3 regions of the Pseudoduganella sp. R-34 genome follow, and region 2 is predicted to be linked to each of the others. Evidence: predicted binding sites of a transcription regulator. Region 2 holds the regulator's gene; each other region holds the start of a gene.
The links. The regulator FNR, encoded in region 2, switches genes on or off when oxygen is low (the NO sensors DNR and NnrR bind a similar motif). The targets are predictions, from matches to a motif close to TTGATNNNNATCAA.

Region 1: nirK (copper-containing nitrite reductase) is a predicted target of FNR. The motif match lies at 1,941-1,954, and genes of this name have one in related genera.
Region 3: ACN9MW_RS20135 (universal stress protein) is a predicted target of FNR. The motif match lies at 2,460-2,473, and genes of this name have one in related genera.

The regions. Positions count from the first base shown of each region.
Region 1 covers NZ_CP184572.1:2,958,323-2,963,666, forward strand. The annotation lists gene ACN9MW_RS13750 (Crp/Fnr family transcriptional regulator) at 1-322, opposite strand, end outside; gene nirK (copper-containing nitrite reductase) at 403-1,803, opposite strand; gene blaOXA (class D beta-lactamase) at 1,981-2,715, opposite strand; gene blaOXA (class D beta-lactamase) at 2,727-3,575, opposite strand; partial or broken gene ACN9MW_RS13770 (M56 family metallopeptidase) at 3,663-4,475, opposite strand; gene ACN9MW_RS13775 (BlaI/MecI/CopY family transcriptional regulator) at 4,496-4,876, opposite strand; gene ACN9MW_RS13780 (DUF6892 domain-containing protein) at 5,088-5,344, shown strand, end outside.
Region 2 covers NZ_CP184572.1:3,548,336-3,553,679, forward strand. The annotation lists gene ACN9MW_RS16325 (sensor histidine kinase) at 1-957, shown strand, start outside; gene ACN9MW_RS16330 (response regulator) at 954-1,367, shown strand; gene ACN9MW_RS16335 (response regulator) at 1,364-2,467, shown strand; gene ACN9MW_RS16340 (response regulator) at 2,460-3,095, shown strand; gene fnr (fumarate/nitrate reduction transcriptional regulator Fnr) at 3,197-3,970, shown strand; gene ACN9MW_RS16350 (carboxymuconolactone decarboxylase family protein) at 4,031-4,402, opposite strand; gene ACN9MW_RS16355 (MerR family transcriptional regulator) at 4,356-4,805, opposite strand; gene ACN9MW_RS16360 (bacteriohemerythrin) at 4,851-5,237, opposite strand.
Region 3 covers NZ_CP184572.1:4,422,296-4,427,639, reverse strand. The annotation lists gene ACN9MW_RS20145 (Lrp/AsnC family transcriptional regulator) at 1-378, opposite strand, end outside; gene hppD (4-hydroxyphenylpyruvate dioxygenase) at 498-1,565, shown strand; gene ACN9MW_RS20135 (universal stress protein) at 1,566-2,402, opposite strand; gene ACN9MW_RS20130 (substrate-binding periplasmic protein) at 2,538-3,221, shown strand; gene ACN9MW_RS20125 (DinB family protein) at 3,237-3,731, shown strand; gene ACN9MW_RS20120 (hypothetical protein) at 3,741-4,061, shown strand; gene ACN9MW_RS20115 (TolC family protein) at 4,116-5,344, shown strand, end outside; gene ACN9MW_RS20110 (efflux RND transporter periplasmic adaptor subunit) at 5,342-5,344, shown strand, end outside.

The sequences.
Region 1 (5,344 bases), 590 kb from region 2:
GCATGCAGTCGCTGACTGCGTGGGCGGTGACGATGTAAGGCTTTTCCATGAACATCAGCGCTTCGCCGAAACTGTGGCCCGGGCCGATGATCTCGACGATTTTCTCGTTGCCCTGGGCGGACAGGAAACTGAGCTTCACCTGGCCGAAGATGACCATGTGGAAGCCGACGCATGGATCGCCGCGCTGGAAGACGGCGCTGCCGCGCGGGATGTGGTGTTCGGTAGTGCCGGCAGCCACCAGCGTCAGCTCCTCCGGCGACAGGTCTGCGAACAGGGGCAGTCGCTTGAGGAACTCGCGGGGGTCGATTTTGGGGCTTGGCATTTGGTTCTCCTGAAATGGCAAAAGGACCCGCTGGGCGGGTCCTGTCCTGGTTAAGGTAATGTCGGTGTTAATCCTGTGGATCAGTGGCCCGAATCACCGTCAGGCTTGCTGGTGGTCCGGAAGATTTCCGGATTCTCCTTGCCGGTCACGTAGAGGAAGCCGACCAGGCCTTTCTCCATCCGCGACAGCGCGTGGTCGACCAGGATGAAGCGTCCCGGCACCTCGGTCTTGAACTCGACCATCGTTGCACCGCCTGGCGCCACGGTGGTGGTCTGCACGTTCTGCAGCGGAGGCGAGGTCAGGTCGCCCATGCTGTAGACGCGGTCGAACACTTCGCCGATCACGTGGAAGCTGGAGGTTGCGTTAGGACCGCCGACGCCGAAGAAGATACGGACGGTTTCGCCAACCTTGGCTTCCATGCGGTGGGTCTTGGTCAGCGCGTCATGGGTGCCGTTGAACATCAGGTGTTCCGGCTGTTCGGCCAGCAGTTTGTCCAGCGAGAACTCGGCTTCGCCTGGGGTGCCGTGCTTCTGCGCGGTGTACAGCTCGCCCTGCATCACGTAGAACTCGCGGTCCACTTTCGGCAGGCCGCCTTCAGGTTCGACCAGGATCATGCCGTACATGCCGTTGGAGATGTGCTGGGCAACCATCGGGGTAGCGCAATGGTACACGTACAGGCCTGGATTGATGGCCTTGAAGGTAAAGCTCTTGGCGCTGCCGGGAGCCGCCTGGGTTACGGCCGCACCGCCGCCAGGGCCGGTCACGGCGTGGAAGTCAACCGAGTGGATCATGTGGCTGTCCTTGGCGTTGGACATGTCCACGTTCACGGTATCGCCCACGCGAACGCGGATGAACGGGCCTGGAACCTTGCTGTTGAAGGTCCAGTATTTGTAGGTGGTGCCGTCCATCATCTGGCCGAGCACCTCGGTGGTATCCAGCTTCACGTTGACGGTTTGCGGGCCGCGTTTGCCGACCGGCGTGCCTACTTCCAATGGGCTGCGCGAAACATCGGCGCCTTTTGGCGCGGCTTTGAGTTCGCCTTCGCCCACGATAATCTTGCCGATCATGCCTGCCGCCACGTGGCCGGGCAGGGAGCAGATGTACGTGAATTCGCCCTTCTTGTCAGCCTTGAACACGACGGCGGTCGATGCGCCTTTGTCTTTCAGCTGGTTCGATTTGACTTTGAAATCGGGCACCGAAATGTCGTGGGTTGCGCCATCGCCGTTGACCAGGTTGATCTGCACCACAGCACCTTCCGGCACGCGCAAGGTCGGGTTAACCTTGCCCTTGGACTCGCCGGCGTCGCTGATGAAGACCAGCTTACCGTCTGCGATATCGGTATGCAGGGTAAAGGTCACGTCAGGACGATATTGGACGGCTGTGCTGCCGCCGTGCTGGCCATGTTGTGCATAAGCTGGCGCCAGTGTAGCGGCGCCGATCACCAGTGCTGCAATGGCTTTGGACATCAAGGTCGGTTTCATTTTCTTCTCACAGGTTTGTCCGGCACGGGATTGCGCCGTTTGACAACTAAATCTTATCTTTTACATGCATGTTATTGAATTGACGCAGGTCAAAAATTTGGAAAGAACTGCGTATTCTCAATGCAAGTCAGATATTTTTGATCTAGGTCAAGCGAGGAGAAGACCCGGCGCAACGCGCTAGGGGACCAACCGCGGCAAGCGTGCCAAAAAGTTATCGCGTTCGTCCATGCCGCTGGCGCTGCCGGCTTGCGCAAAGACGATGCGCTTGCCATCGCGTTCAATCCAGCCGACGTACCAGCCAACGTCTTTGCCACTGCCGGTCTTGCCGAAGACCTGCCAGCCCCCGGCAGGCTCAGGGCGCCGTACCAGAGCGGCGGACATGGCATAGGCTTGCGGCTTGACGCCGAGTTCACGATTCAGCACGCGGCGCAGGAAGCCGATTTGTTCGTCCGGGGAGATGCGCAACGAAGAGCCTAGCCACGATTCGGACAGACCGTTGTTCATGCCCGGATCGCCTCTGACATCTGCATTGCCGTAGCCAAATTGCTTGACGTAGCTGGCGAAGCGCTCTTCGCCCAGTTGCAGCGTAAGCTGCTGGGAGTACCAGACGACGGATTCCTTCATCCACGAGCTGGGATCATGTGCTTGCCGCCACGCGGGGCGCCAGTCCACGTAGCCTTCCTTGAAGGGCAGTACGGGCGAATGCTCATCCCACAGCACGCCAGCGTCGTAGCCCATGAGGGCGATCGGCAGCTTGAAGGTCGACATCGGCGGCAAGCGCTTATCGCACACGCCCTCGTGCACCAGCCACTTGCCGGTGGCCGCATCGGCCATCGCCAGGCAGTGTTCTGCAGAAAACGCGAGCAAAGGGAGGCCCAGCCCTGCAAGCAGGGCAAAGATTTTGCGTTTCATTTTGTTGGTCCTTAGAGTGCTTTGAGTTGTGCAGGCAGCTGGTTCAGGAAGGTTTCCTTGAGCCGCGGTCCTGCAGCGCCTTCCTCGAGTTTCTCGTCTTGCAGCAGGCGGGCGAACACGATGGTGCGTTCGCCATTAGTGGCCCAGCCTACGAACCAGCCGTAGGAGCGCGAGTAATCGTCCTTGCCGTCCGGGCCGAGGGGGGCGCCAGTGCCGGTCTTGCCAAAGACTTGCCAGCCGCCCGGCAGATCCTTCACCTTCAACAGGCCGGCTGTCTGCTCATAGGCGAGCGGCGAGAGGCCCAGCTCGCGCCGCACCAGACGACGCAGGAAAGTGGTCTGCTCGTCGGCCGAAATCTGCAGCGAGGAGCCGATCCATGACCAGGTCAGGCCGTTGTCCTTGCCCGCATCGCCGCTGGTATCGCCGTTACCATAGCCGAAGGCCTTTACGTAGCGGTTGAAACGTTCTCGGCCGAGATGTGTCGTGACTTGCTGTGCATACCAGGAAGCCGAGACGCGAATCCATTCTTGCGGATCGAGATCGCGCCGCCATTCGGGCCGGCCGGCATGGTAGCTGGCGAGGTAAGGCAGCGTCGGCGCGTGCTGGTCGCGCAGGAAGCCGCTGTCATAGCCCATCAGGCTGACGGCGATATTGAAGGTCGAAACAGGCGTGATGCGCGTCGAACAATCGCCCTTGCGCAGCAGGGCCTTTCCGGTGGCGGCATCGACAAAGCTGGTGCAATCGAGGGCTGCCATCGACTGCGCGGAAGGCGAGACGCTCCAGGCCAGCGCCGGCTGCAAAGCGAAATTCCCGGCCCCGATGGCAAGCAGTAGCGTGACGGTCGCAGCTCGGGCCCACATGGCACGGCGCGCGTTGCCTGGCGTGCGGATCAGCGATACGCGCTCGGTCAGCGTGTTGGCATCGATACTGCCGAATGCCAGGGCGCCTTGTGTGGGCACGTGCTGCAGTTTGAGCTGGGCTACCAGGGCGGCGGCATACGCCTTGCGCTGTGACGCTGGGCGACCGCGCAACACGTCACGGTCGCAGCCCAGCTCCTGGGCCCAGGTGAGGTTTGCGCGCAGAAACCGCATGAAGGGGTTGAACCACAACAGCGTCTGCAGCAAGACACCGGCGGCCATCCACTGCAGGTCATGGCGGCGCAAATGGGTCATCTCGTGTTCGACGATCAGCTCGCGCTGTAGCTGGTCAAAGCCGCCCAGATGGCGCGGCAGCAGCAAGCGAGGGCGCAACAGCCCAAGCAGCATTGGCGAAATCGGAGCGTCGATCTCAATGATGTCGGCATGTCCTGGCGCTTCCCCGGCGGCGCGCCTGGTGCCGCTGTCGGCAAGGCGTTCCAGCCAGCGCTGCGCACGGCGTAGATTGATGACCGCCCACGCCAGACCAATCAAGTAAATGGCCAGCCAGAACTGCGCGCCATGCAAAAGCCAGCCGCGCGCGTGAGTCGTGCCGCCTTCATTCTGTTCCGGCGCCGCTGCCGCACCGGTTGGCCGTGGCGCTTTGGGTGGCGTGATGTAATGCGTCACGGTTTCCGTTGCTATTTCGAGCGGTGGAATCAAGCGCACGCGCTCACTATGCGGCAGCAATAGCAGGGCGAAGGTCGCCAGCACGGTGAGTTGACCGAGCAGCCACAAGGACCGCTGCGCCGCCAGCGCCGGCAGGAAGCGCCGAAGCAGGGCGCTCAGCGCCCACACGCTGAAGCCTGCCGCAAGGCAGCCCAGGCTCGCGAGCAGGAAGCGCATCAACAGTAGGTCGAAGTCGCTCACTTTGCTTCATCCTCATCGGGCCAGTCGGACAGCATCTGCTCAAGCTGTGCCAGTTCGCTGGCATCAACGAGCTTACTGCCCGAGAACATGGTGACTGGCAGCGGTGACTCCAGTTCCATGATGCGGGTGCCGAAATCATGGGCATAAGCGGCCAGGGTTTCCACCTTGTCGAGCAAGGCTTCGTAGACCTGCACGCCGTGGCGGACGTGCTGCGCAACCATCTGTTTCTCCATCATCCGTTCCACCGTCTTACGCGTGGATGAGAACGACCAGCCCAGATCTTCTTCCACAGCCTCGTGGATTTCGCGCGCACTCAAAGGCGTTTGACGCCAGAGTGCTTTGAGTACGCATAATTCGGGGGTAGAAGGGATAAGCATGACAAAACGAGTCTGTGACGATTGATGTTAGTATGTGACATATGTCGCAAACATGTCAAGCATCTGGCAAAGTAACTGCATTGCAAAAAAACCATTGAAAATTGGCAACAGATAGCCCTTCAGTGCTACCATCGATTGCACGCGCAAGTTTGCTGCTCTTGTTCTACGCGAGCTGTGCAACGATATTCAGTCGATGGCGAAGTAAGTAAACATGATTAACAAAGACCTGATGTACGCGCTGCAGACCCGCAGCAAACAAATGATCCGGGTGTTGGACGATTTCGTGCAGGAATTGAAAAGCTACTCTCCTGAAGAGGGTTGGTCGGTGGTTGCCGAAACCATCAAGCTGGTAAAGGAGATTTCGCCGACCGAAGGCAAATACGGTCATTTGGTCAAAGCCGTCAATCGGGCATGGTTGGCGTTTGGCGAGACTTCCCCGGTTGCCGCTAATCGTCTGTACGACGACAT
Region 2 (5,344 bases):
CTGGGCCGCAACGTCAAGATCCTGATGCCGGCGCCGCACCGCGAAGCGCACGACGGCTACCTGCAGCATTACATGACCACCGGCGAAAAGCGCATCATCGGCAAGGGCCGTGAGGTGCAGGGCCTGCGCCGCGACGGCAGTATTTTCCCGATGGACCTGGCCGTCACGGAAATGTGGCTGGGCGGGCGCCGCATGTTCACTGGACTGGTGCGCGACATCACCGAGCGCAAGCACGCCGAAGAAAAGGCGCAGCAACTGCTGCAGGAGCTCACCAGCGCCAACGAAGAACTGACCAACTTTGCCTACGTCGTATCGCACGACCTGAAAGCGCCGCTGCGCGGCATCGGCTCGCTGGCCGACTGGCTGGCGCATGATTACGCTGACAAGTTCAATGAAGAAGGCAAGGAGCACATGCGGCTCCTGATCAACCGGGTCCACCGCATGGGTGCCCTGATCGACGGCATCCTGCAGTATTCGCGCGTGGGCCGCATCAAGGAAGCCGTGGTGCCGGTGCAGCTCGACCAGCTGGTGGCCGAAGTGGTTGACCTGCTGGCAGTTCCGGCGCATATCAAGGTTACCGTGATGCCCGGCATGCCGACAGTTGCCGGCGAACCGACCCGCATCCAGCAGTTGTTCCACAACCTGGTGTCCAACGCGGTCAAGTACATGGACAAGCCGGAAGGCGAAATCGAAGTGGGCTGGGCCGACGAAGGCAGCCAGTGGCGCTTCCACGTTCGCGACAACGGCCCCGGCATCGCGGAGCGTCATTTTGAACGGATTTTCCAGCTGTTCCAGACGCTGGCGCCGCGCGACCGGGTTGAAAGCACGGGTGTCGGCCTGGCGCTGGTGAAAAAAATTGTGGAAATGTACCAGGGCAGGGTGTGGCTGGAGTCCGAGCTGGGCAAGGGCACGACCTTCTATTTCACCCTGCCAAAGAAAAGAAAGAATAACGCATGAATAATACGAGCAAGCCGATCCTGCTGGTGGAGGACGACCAGGTCGACGTGATGACCATCCTGCGCGCGCTGAAGGAAGTCCATGTCAGCAACCGTGTCGTGGCGACGGAAAACGGCGAGGCCGCGCTGGAATACCTGCGCGAGCCGGGCAACGAACAGCCATGCATCATCCTGCTGGACCTGAACATGCCGATCATGAACGGCATCGAGTTCCTGCAGAACGTCAAGCAGGACCCGCTGCTGCGCCGCATCCCGGTCATCGTCCTGACCACGTCGGAAGAACAGCAGGACAAGATGCGCAGCTTCGACCTGGGCGTCGCCGGCTACATGACCAAGCCGGTGGACTACCGCCAGTTCGTGGAGGTGGTCCGCTCCATCAACCTGTACTGGACCATCAGCGAGCTGCCATGAACAGGGTAAGGGTCCTTATCGTCGAAGACGATATCGTTGACCGTATCGCCTGCCGCCGCGCCTTTGCGCAGGCGCCGGGCTTCAACTGCGAATTGCTGGAAGCGGAAAGCGGCCAGGAAGGCCTGGATATCGCCTTGCGCGAAGAGCCCGACTGCATCCTGCTCGATTATCACTTGCCCGACCTGACCGGGCTTGAATTCCTAGCCCGCCTTGCGGCAGACCGCGGCGAGCCTCAGCCAAATATCCCGGTGATGATGCTGACCGGCGCCGACAGTGCCACCGTGGCGGCAGAAGCGATGCGCCGCGGCGCGCGCGACTACCTGGTGAAGGACAGCGACGGCCGCTACCTCGACTTCCTGGCTGGTGCCATCGACCGCCTGCTGCGCGAGCAGCGCCTGATCGACGAGAAACAACTGGCTGAACAGGTGCTGCGGCAGTCGCAGAAAGAGCTGCGTGAACTGGCCGCGTACCAGGAAAAACTGAAGGAACACGAACGCACCCGCATCGCCCAGGAAATCCATGATGAACTGGGCGGCCTGCTGACCGGCATCAAGGCCTATATCTCGGTCGCCATCGAGCGCGGCGGCGAGCAATCGGACCCACTGTTGAAGGATGCGGCCAAGCTGGCGCAAGATGCGATAGAGACCGTGCGCCGCGTGATTACCGACCTGCGTCCAAGCGTGTTGGACCAGCTGGGCATCTGGCCTGCGCTGGAATGGTATGCGGAACAGGTGGCGCAGCGCAGCGGCTTGCAATGCACCTGCAATATCACGCCGGAGGCGCAGGCGCTGGAGCTCGATGCGGAGCGCAGCACCATGTTGTTCCGCGTCGCGCAGGAAGCGCTGACCAACGTGGTGCGCCATGCCGAAGCGAGCGAGGCGCGCGTCATCGTGGACATTGACGGCGAAAACGTGGTGCTGCGGGTGGAAGACAATGGCAAGGGTATCGAGAGTGCCGGCTTGTCCGACCGCGAATCCTGGGGCTTGTTCGGCATGCACGAGCGCACGCGCCGCTTTGCCGGCGAACTGAATATCAGCGGCAAGGCCGGGCAGGGCACTACGCTGCAGCTGCGCCTGCCTTTGGAGGACAAGAATGGGTGACAGGATCACCGTTTTGCTGGTCGACGACCATGCGATTGCACGCAACGGCGTGCGCCTCATGCTGGGCACTGCGCCCGACATCAGCGTGGAGGGCGAGGCCGGCAACGCCGTGGAAGCGATGCAGCGCGTGGCCGAGCGCAGTTTCGACGTGGCACTGGTGGACATCAAGATGCCGGGCAAGAATGGCCTGGACCTGTTGAAGACCCTGCGCAGCGAATGCCCGCGCATGGCGGTGCTGGTGCTGAGCACCTATTCCGAGGAAATTTACGCGGTGCGCGCGCTGAAATCGGGCGCCTCCGGCTACCTGACCAAGGATGCGCCGACGGCGACCCTGATCGAGGCCGTGCGCAAGGCTGCCTCGGGCGGCAAGCACGTCAGCCCGGCGTTGCTTGAAAAACTGGCAACCCTGGTCGGCGGCGGCGCGAGCGGCGACCACGAAGAGCTTTCCAACCGCGAACTGGAAGTCTTCAAGCTGATTGCCCAGGGCGAGTCCCTGGTGCGCATAGGGGAAAAACTACACCTCAGTCCTAACACTGTGACAACCTATCGCAGCCGCATCCTCGAGAAAATGGGCATGTCCACGAATGCTGAGCTGACCCGCTATGCCCTCGAGCACGGGCTGATCTGAGCGGCTGTAGGGGAACCACTACAGCAACTACACAGGATGCTTGATACCGGGAAATGACGCCGGGCGCAATACTGCTTCCATCGAAAACAAGGAGCAGCAAAATGAGCCCGGTCATCCCAATCACCCCTGCAAACGCCACCAAATCCTGCGCACCAGTCGCAGCCAAATGCTCGCTGTGCAGCTTCAACCGCCTTTGCCTGCCACAGGGCCTGGCCGACGAAGATGTTGCTCGCCTTGACCAGATCATTTCCCGCCGCCGCCGCGTGAACCGCGACGAGCCGCTGTACAAGACCGGCGACAGCTTCCACAGCCTGTATGCCGTGCGCTTCGGCCACTTCAAGACCGTGCAGGTGAACCAGCGCGGCGAACAGACGATTGGCGGTTTCCACATGGCCGGCGACCTGCTGGGCATGGAAGCCATCGGCAATGGCCAGCATTCCTGCAACGCCGTGGCGCTGGAGGACAGTGAAGTCTGCGAGATCCCCTTCAACCGCCTGCAAGAGCTGGTGATGCAGATTCCTGGCCTGCTGCAGCAGTTCCACCGCACCATGAGCCGCGAAATCCAGCGCGAGCAGTCGGTGATGCTGTTCCTGAGTCATATGCGTGCCGAACAGCGGCTGGCCATGTTCCTGCTGAACCTCGCCGGCCGTTACGCCCAGCGCGGCTACTCTTCGACCAGCTTCCAGTTGCGCATGTCGCGTGAAGATATCGGCGGCTACCTGGGCCTGACCGTGGAAAGCGTCAGCCGCCAGCTGGCCCGCCTGCGCCAGGATGGCTCGATCGTCCTGAGCAACCGCGATCTGCGGATTACCGACCGCGCCAGGCTCGAGGCCATGTCGTCCGGCGGCATGGCGCAGGAACTCGCCGTCGCCTGACCGGCTTACCAGTTTTCTCACCTGTAGGGGGTGTATGGGGCAGCTCTTGCTGCCCCTTTTTTATTGCGCGAACACTTCTTTGGCGGCCATCAGGCCGTTGAGCGCGGCCGGAAAGCCGGCGTAGACGGCCATCTGCATGATGGTCTCCACGATCTCTTCGCGGCTGACGCCGACGTTGAGGGCGGCGTGGATGTGCACCTTGAGCTGGGGCGCAGCGTTGCCCATGGCGGTCAGCGCGGCCACCACAGCGATCTCGCGTGATTTCAGGTCAAGCCCCGGGCGCGAATAGATGTCGCCAAAGGGGAATTCGATCAGGTAGCGGGCGAAATCGGGCGCAATATCTTCCAGGCTTTGCACGACGCGGTCGCCGGCCTGGCCGTCGACTTCACGCAGTTTTGCGAGCCCGCGCTCGTAGCGGCTTTCGGTGTTCATTGGCATGTGCTCCATCGGTGGTTGGATTCGACGCCAGGGACTGCTCCAGTGAGCGGTAATACTCGATCTTGGCCTGCAATGATGCTGCAGATTGTTGCATCGCCTCGATTTCGGCGAGCACGTCCTGCATATGCTCTTCTAGCATCCGGCGCCGTTCAGGCACCGTCGAGTCCCCAGCGCCGCGAAGTTTTGCGAATGACTGCATTTTGCCGATTGGCATATGGGTCGTTCGCAGACGCAGCAGGAATTCGATCCAGGCAAGGTCCGAGGCCGCGTAACGCCGCTGGCCGCCCGCCGCACGATTGACCGGGGCAATCAGCCCGATGCGCTCGTAATAGCGGAGGGTGTAGGCCGTGAGGCCGGTACGTTTGGCGACTTCGTCAATGCTCAGGTGCGATTCCATGGGGTGATCGTAAAAGTTAGAGTGCACTCTAAGTCAAGCACTTTATTACTCTAACCGGGAAGCCGCAACTGCGAGCGCAAGGTCCATGGTGTTGATGTGGGCTTCGAGCCAGTCCGGCAGCGTGCGGATGATGTCGCGTGCCGTGGCTTCCTCGTCGTCCTTCAGCAGGCGCAGGGTGCGGGCGACCTTTTCCAGCAAGTAGCCATGGGCTGCGCGGTGGGCCTGGGCAGCCGGGTAGGCAATGCGCTCCATCAGGCTGTTTTCTTCGCGCAGGTGTTCCATGAATTCAGTTGCCAGGTCGCGGCAGGCTGCGTCAAAGGCGGGACGGGGCAGGCTTTCCATGGCGTCGAGCATGTCGAAGACGATGCGGTGCGACTGGTCGAGAACGGGAATGCCCAATGCGAGGTCCGGCCCGAAGACGATGGAATCCATGGGGTTCTCCAGTAGTGTCGAACCGCAATTGTGCCGCTGGAAAAAATTCGGGCACATGATCCATGTCAATTTTCACTTTTGACCTAAAGCGCGGCAAGCCTCGGCCT
Region 3 (5,344 bases), 870 kb from region 2:
CATCATCAGGTCGGCGAAGGATGCCAGGTCGTGCGATACGACGCGCGCCACGTAGTCTGCTTCACCGGTCACGGAGAAGCACTCCATCACTTCAGGCACATCGCGGATCGCCTTTTCGAAGGCGTCGCCGCGCTTCTCGCCGTGGCGATCCAGTGTGATATGGACGAAGGCCATTACGTCCAATCCCACCGTGGTCGGTTCCAGCACGGCTGCATAATGGTCGATGATCCCTGCCTCGCGCAGGCGCTGCACGCGCCGCCCAACCTGCGATACCGACAAATGCAGCACTTCAGCCAGGGCGGCGTTGGTCGCTTCCCCGTTGCGCTGAAGCTCGTTCAGCAGGGACAGGTCGTGGCGGTCGACGGTAATCATCATCATTTCCCTTGGTTGTGCGCAAAATGCGCATCTTCAGTCGCGCTTGTCGTTCATGATGCGCAAAAAATCCAGAATCAGTGCGTAGTATATCCGTTATCTACACACTTTTCCGGAGACAGCAAATGACCGACTCACTGTGGGACAACCCGATGGGCACCGACGGCTTCGAATTCATCGAATACGCGGCGCCGGACCCAGTCGCAATGGGCAAGACTTTCGAAGCCATGGGCTTTACCGCGGTGGCGCGCCATCGCAGCAAGGACGTGACCCTGTACCGCCAGGGCGAAGTCAATTTCCTGCTGAACGCTGAAAAGGATTCCTTCGCACAGCGCTTCGCCGAACTGCACGGCCCGTCCGTCTGCGCCATCGGCTTCCGCGTGAAAGATGCCGCCTATGCCTACAAGCGAGCGCTGCGTCTTGGCGCCTGGGGCTTTGAGAGCAAGGCCGGCCCGATGGAACTGAACCTGCCGGCCATCAAAGGCATCGGCGATTCGCTGATCTACCTGGTGGACCGCTGGCCCGGCAACGGCAATATCAGCATTTACGACGTGGACTTCGAGCCGATTCCGGGTGTCGACCAGAACCCGAAAGGCCATGGCCTGACCTACATCGACCACCTGACCCACAACGTGCACCGAGGCCGCATGGGCGAGTGGGCCGAGTTCTACGAGCGCCTGTTCAACTTCCGCGAAGTGCGCTATTTCGATATCGAAGGCCAGGTCACCGGCGTGAAGTCGAAGGCCATGACCAGCCCTTGCGGCAAGCTGCGCATCCCGATCAATGAGGAAGGCACCGACCGCCCCGGCCAGATCCAGGAATACCTCGACGCGTACCGCGGCGAAGGCATCCAGCACATCGCGATGGGCAGCGACAACCTGTACGTGACCGTGGACAGCCTGCGCGGCGCCGGCGTGAAGCTGCTCGACACCATCGACACCTACTACGAACTGGTCGACCGGCGCATCCCCGGCCATGGCGAGCAGCTGCAGGCCCTGCGCGAGCGCAAGATCCTGATCGACGGCAAGCCGGGCGACCTGCTGCTGCAGATCTTCTCCGAAAACCAGCTTGGCCCGGTGTTCTTCGAGTTCATCCAGCGCAAGGGCAACCAGGGCTTCGGCGAAGGCAACTTCAAAGCCCTGTTCGAGTCGATTGAGCTGGACCAGATGCGCCGCGGCGTGCTGACCGCGTAATCAATGCGCCATCAATACAGGCAGCGTCGCCGTTGCCAGTATGGTGCGCGTGGCGCCGCCCAGCATCATTTCACGGAAGCGGCTATGGCCGTAGGCGCCCATCACCAGCAGGTCGACATTGAAGTCGGCCGCCAGCGACAGGATGGCCTTGCCGGGATCGGCCGGCTCTGGCCGGCGCAGGACTTCCACGTTGACGCCATGCCGCGCCAGGTACAAGGCGATATCGGCGCCCGGGGACTCGCCCAGGGTATCGGCGCTGTTGCCCAGCACTGCCAGCGTGACCTGTTCCGCACCGCGCAACAGGGGCAGGGCGGCGGTGACGGCCTTTGCCGCCTCCACGCTGCCGTTCCAGGCCACCATCACGCGCTTGCCGATGGTCGGGAAGCGTCCCGTACGCGGCACCAGCAGTACCGGGCGGCCGCAATTCAATAGCACGTAATCCGGCAGGTCCGGCAGCAGGCTATCCTGATTGTCGTCGGCGGCTGGAGCCTGTCCCAGTACCACCAGGTCGGCGTAGCGCGCCTGCATGCACAGGCCGGCATATTCGTCGTCGTTGCTGCTGCGCGCTTCGAAAGACTGGACGCCAAGGCGATCGGCCTGGGACTTGAATTGCTCCAGCGCCAGTTGCACGCGCTCCTCGGCACGGCGCAGGTAGTCGGCGAGGAATACGCCGCTGCCTTCGTAACTGCGGCCTGCCAACATCGAGCGTGGCATGCCGGTCATCGCGGCGCCGACCAGGTGGGCTTCTTCACGCGCGGCGATGGCTGCCGCCAGCGCGATGCGGGCTTCGGCGTTCGCCGCCCGGTCGGCATGGACTACGATGGTGCGGTAAGACATGATGTCCTCCTGTGTTGATGTTGGTACAAGTGTGCGCCCGATTGCCACGCATGATCCATGACTTGGGTCAAGCTCGTCTGATATCATGTCTTTATGTTACGTTCTTGTCTCGCGCCTTCCTGCCTGTTGCTTGCCTTGAGCCCTGCAGCAGTTGCCGGCCAGGGGGAAGTGGTGTTTGTCGCCGCGACCAACCACAATATGCCCTTGTCCCGTTTCCAGGACGGGGAGATGGTCGATGGCCTGCTGAAGGACCTTGGCGACGGCATTGCGCATCGCATGGGGCGGCAGGCGCGTTACGTCAGCGTTCCCGCCAAGCGGGTGGCCGAATACTTGGCCAGCGGACGGGCCGATGGCGTCTGCTACGTACTGCCGCGCTGGCTGCCCGGCACTTTCAACTGGAGCCAGCCGCTGATGCCCGATGCAGGCGTGCTGGTGTCACGGCCGGAAGCGCCTGCGGTACGGGCACTATCCGACCTGGCCAACAAGCCGGTCGGCACGGTGCTGGGGTATTCCTATTCGATGATCGATGCCGCGCTGGGACGTGCGTTCGTGCGCGAGGATGCGCCTTCGATGGAGCTGAATATCTCGAAGATCCAGCATGGCCGCATGCAATACGCCATCATGGGCCGCATGACGGCGGAATACCTGATGCGCGCAGAGCCCCAGCACAAGCTGCGGATCGACTTCGAGTTTGATCCCTTCAAGGCGCAATGTGCGTTCTCGAAAAAATCTGCAATCCCGTTCGACGATGTCCAGCGCGCCATCGGCGGCCTGGTCTCCGATGGCAGCATCGACCGGCTGCTGCGCCGCTATCGCTAACTACACTTGAAAACCATGTCACTGCCCATTCTCAAAACACTGTTCGACTACAAGGCCTGGGCCAATGTCGAACTGTTCGACGTGCTGGCGTCCGTTACTTCGGAAGCAGACCTGCACACCGCCATCCGTACCCTGAATCATATCTACGTCGTCGACCGGATCTTCCGCGCGCACCTGCTCGGCGAGGCGCATGGCTACGAGGCCACCAACACCATGGCCACGCCGGCTTTGGCGGAGCTGCGCGCTGCAGTCATCGAAACGGATGGCTGGTACCAGCAGTATGTCGCCAGCCTGGATGAAGCTGCGCTGTCCGCAAGGCTGCAGTTCAGGTTCACCGACGGCGACACCGGCCAGATGTCGCGCGAGGAAATGCTGATGCACGTGATTACCCATGGCGGTTATCACCGCGGCAACGTGGGCCAGGTGCTCAAGAATATCTCGGTGACGCCGCCGCGCGATATCCTGACGAAATTCCTGCACGTCAGCGAACCGGGGCGCCGCTTGCTATAATCTGGCCAAATGAATATCCGGCGCTTCCTCGTTATCCTGCTGTTACTAGTGCTGCCGCTCCAGGCGACCCTGGCGGCGACGGATAGCTGCTGTCTGAAAATCAATGTGTCGCAGTTCGACGAGCATGTGGCTGCGGCGGCTGATTCGGCAGGCTCGGATAGTGCCTGCTGCACGCAGTGCGACTTCTGCCATCACTCGCATGCGCCGTTTGTCGCCAACCTGGTTGACGGGCGCCAGCAAGTCGATTCGATCGCTCCGGTGCCTTCGCCGGAGCCGCCTTTCCATTCCTTCATCCCGGATATTCCTCCGCGTCCCGACAGGCTCCGCTGATTGATCCGGCTGCCGCATGCAGCCGTTCCCCATCAATCATCAAGGAGCAACATCGTGAAAGCCATTTACGTGCCCTTGCTGGCGGCCATTTGCCTGGCCCCCGCGTGGGCGCAACCATCATTGACGCTTGCCGAAGCGCTGGAACGTGCGCGGCAAGGCAATCCCGAGCTGCGGGCGCTGACGCTGGAAGTCGCAGCCGTCGACGCGGCCGGACGGCAGGCAGCTTTGCTGCCCAATCCTTCGCTGGACTACCTGCGCGAAGGGAAAACCAGCGAGAGCGGTTCTTCGACCGTCCAGCTATCAATCCCGCTTGAACTGGGCGGCAAGCGCGCCGCGCGCATGGAGGCGGCGCAGGCTGGCAGCCGTACGGCGGCACTGGACCTGGCCGTCGGCCGGGCGCGAATCGAGGCGGAAGTGGTCGCCGCCTACCAGCAAACATGGCTCGCGCAGCAGCATGTTGCGTTGGCTATGCAGGTCAGCGAAAGCGGGCGCCGCTCCAGCGAAGCCGCCGCGCGCCGCGTATTGGCGGGCAAGGTGTCGCCGGTGGAAGAGGCTCGAGCCCGCGTGGCGGAAGCCAACTGGCGCATCGAGGGCGTGACAGCGCAGCGCGAACTGGACGAGGCGCGTATCAGGCTGGCCAGCCTGCTCGGCAACACCGGTAGCGAAATCGGGGTGCTGGCGGCGCCTGCCTCGCCAGCCGAAGCCGGCCTCCCCGCCGGACAGCTGGAAGACCTGATTGATTCCGCGCCAGCCATCGAGCGGGCCATTGCCGAAGTCGAGGCGGGCAAGGCGTCCCTGCGTATGGAGCGCGCCGCACGCATGCCGGACGTTTCGCTGATCGTCGGCAGCAAGCGCAGCGAAGGTCCGGAGCGCGACCGCGTCCGCCAGAACATCATCGGACTGTCCGTCCCACTGCCGCTGTTTAATCGCAACCAGGGCGCGATCCTGGCAGCGCAACGCCGTGCCGACAAGGCCGGCGCGGAGCTGGAAGCGACTCGCCAGCGTATTCGCACAGAGGCCATGCAGGCCCATGCTCGCATGCAGGCGGCCGTGCAGCAGGAACGCCTGGTGCGCGAAGACGTGCTGCCCGGCGCCCAATATGCTGCCGATGCGGCGATGAAAGGCTTCGAAGCCGGCAAATTCAATTACGTCGAAGTGCTCGATGCCCAGCGCACCTGGGTGCAGGCGCAGGGCCAGCACCTGCGGGCCATTTCGGACTTCTATCGCGCCCGGGCCGACCTGGCCAAGCTGGTTGGCAACCTGGACATCAAGGATTCAAAATG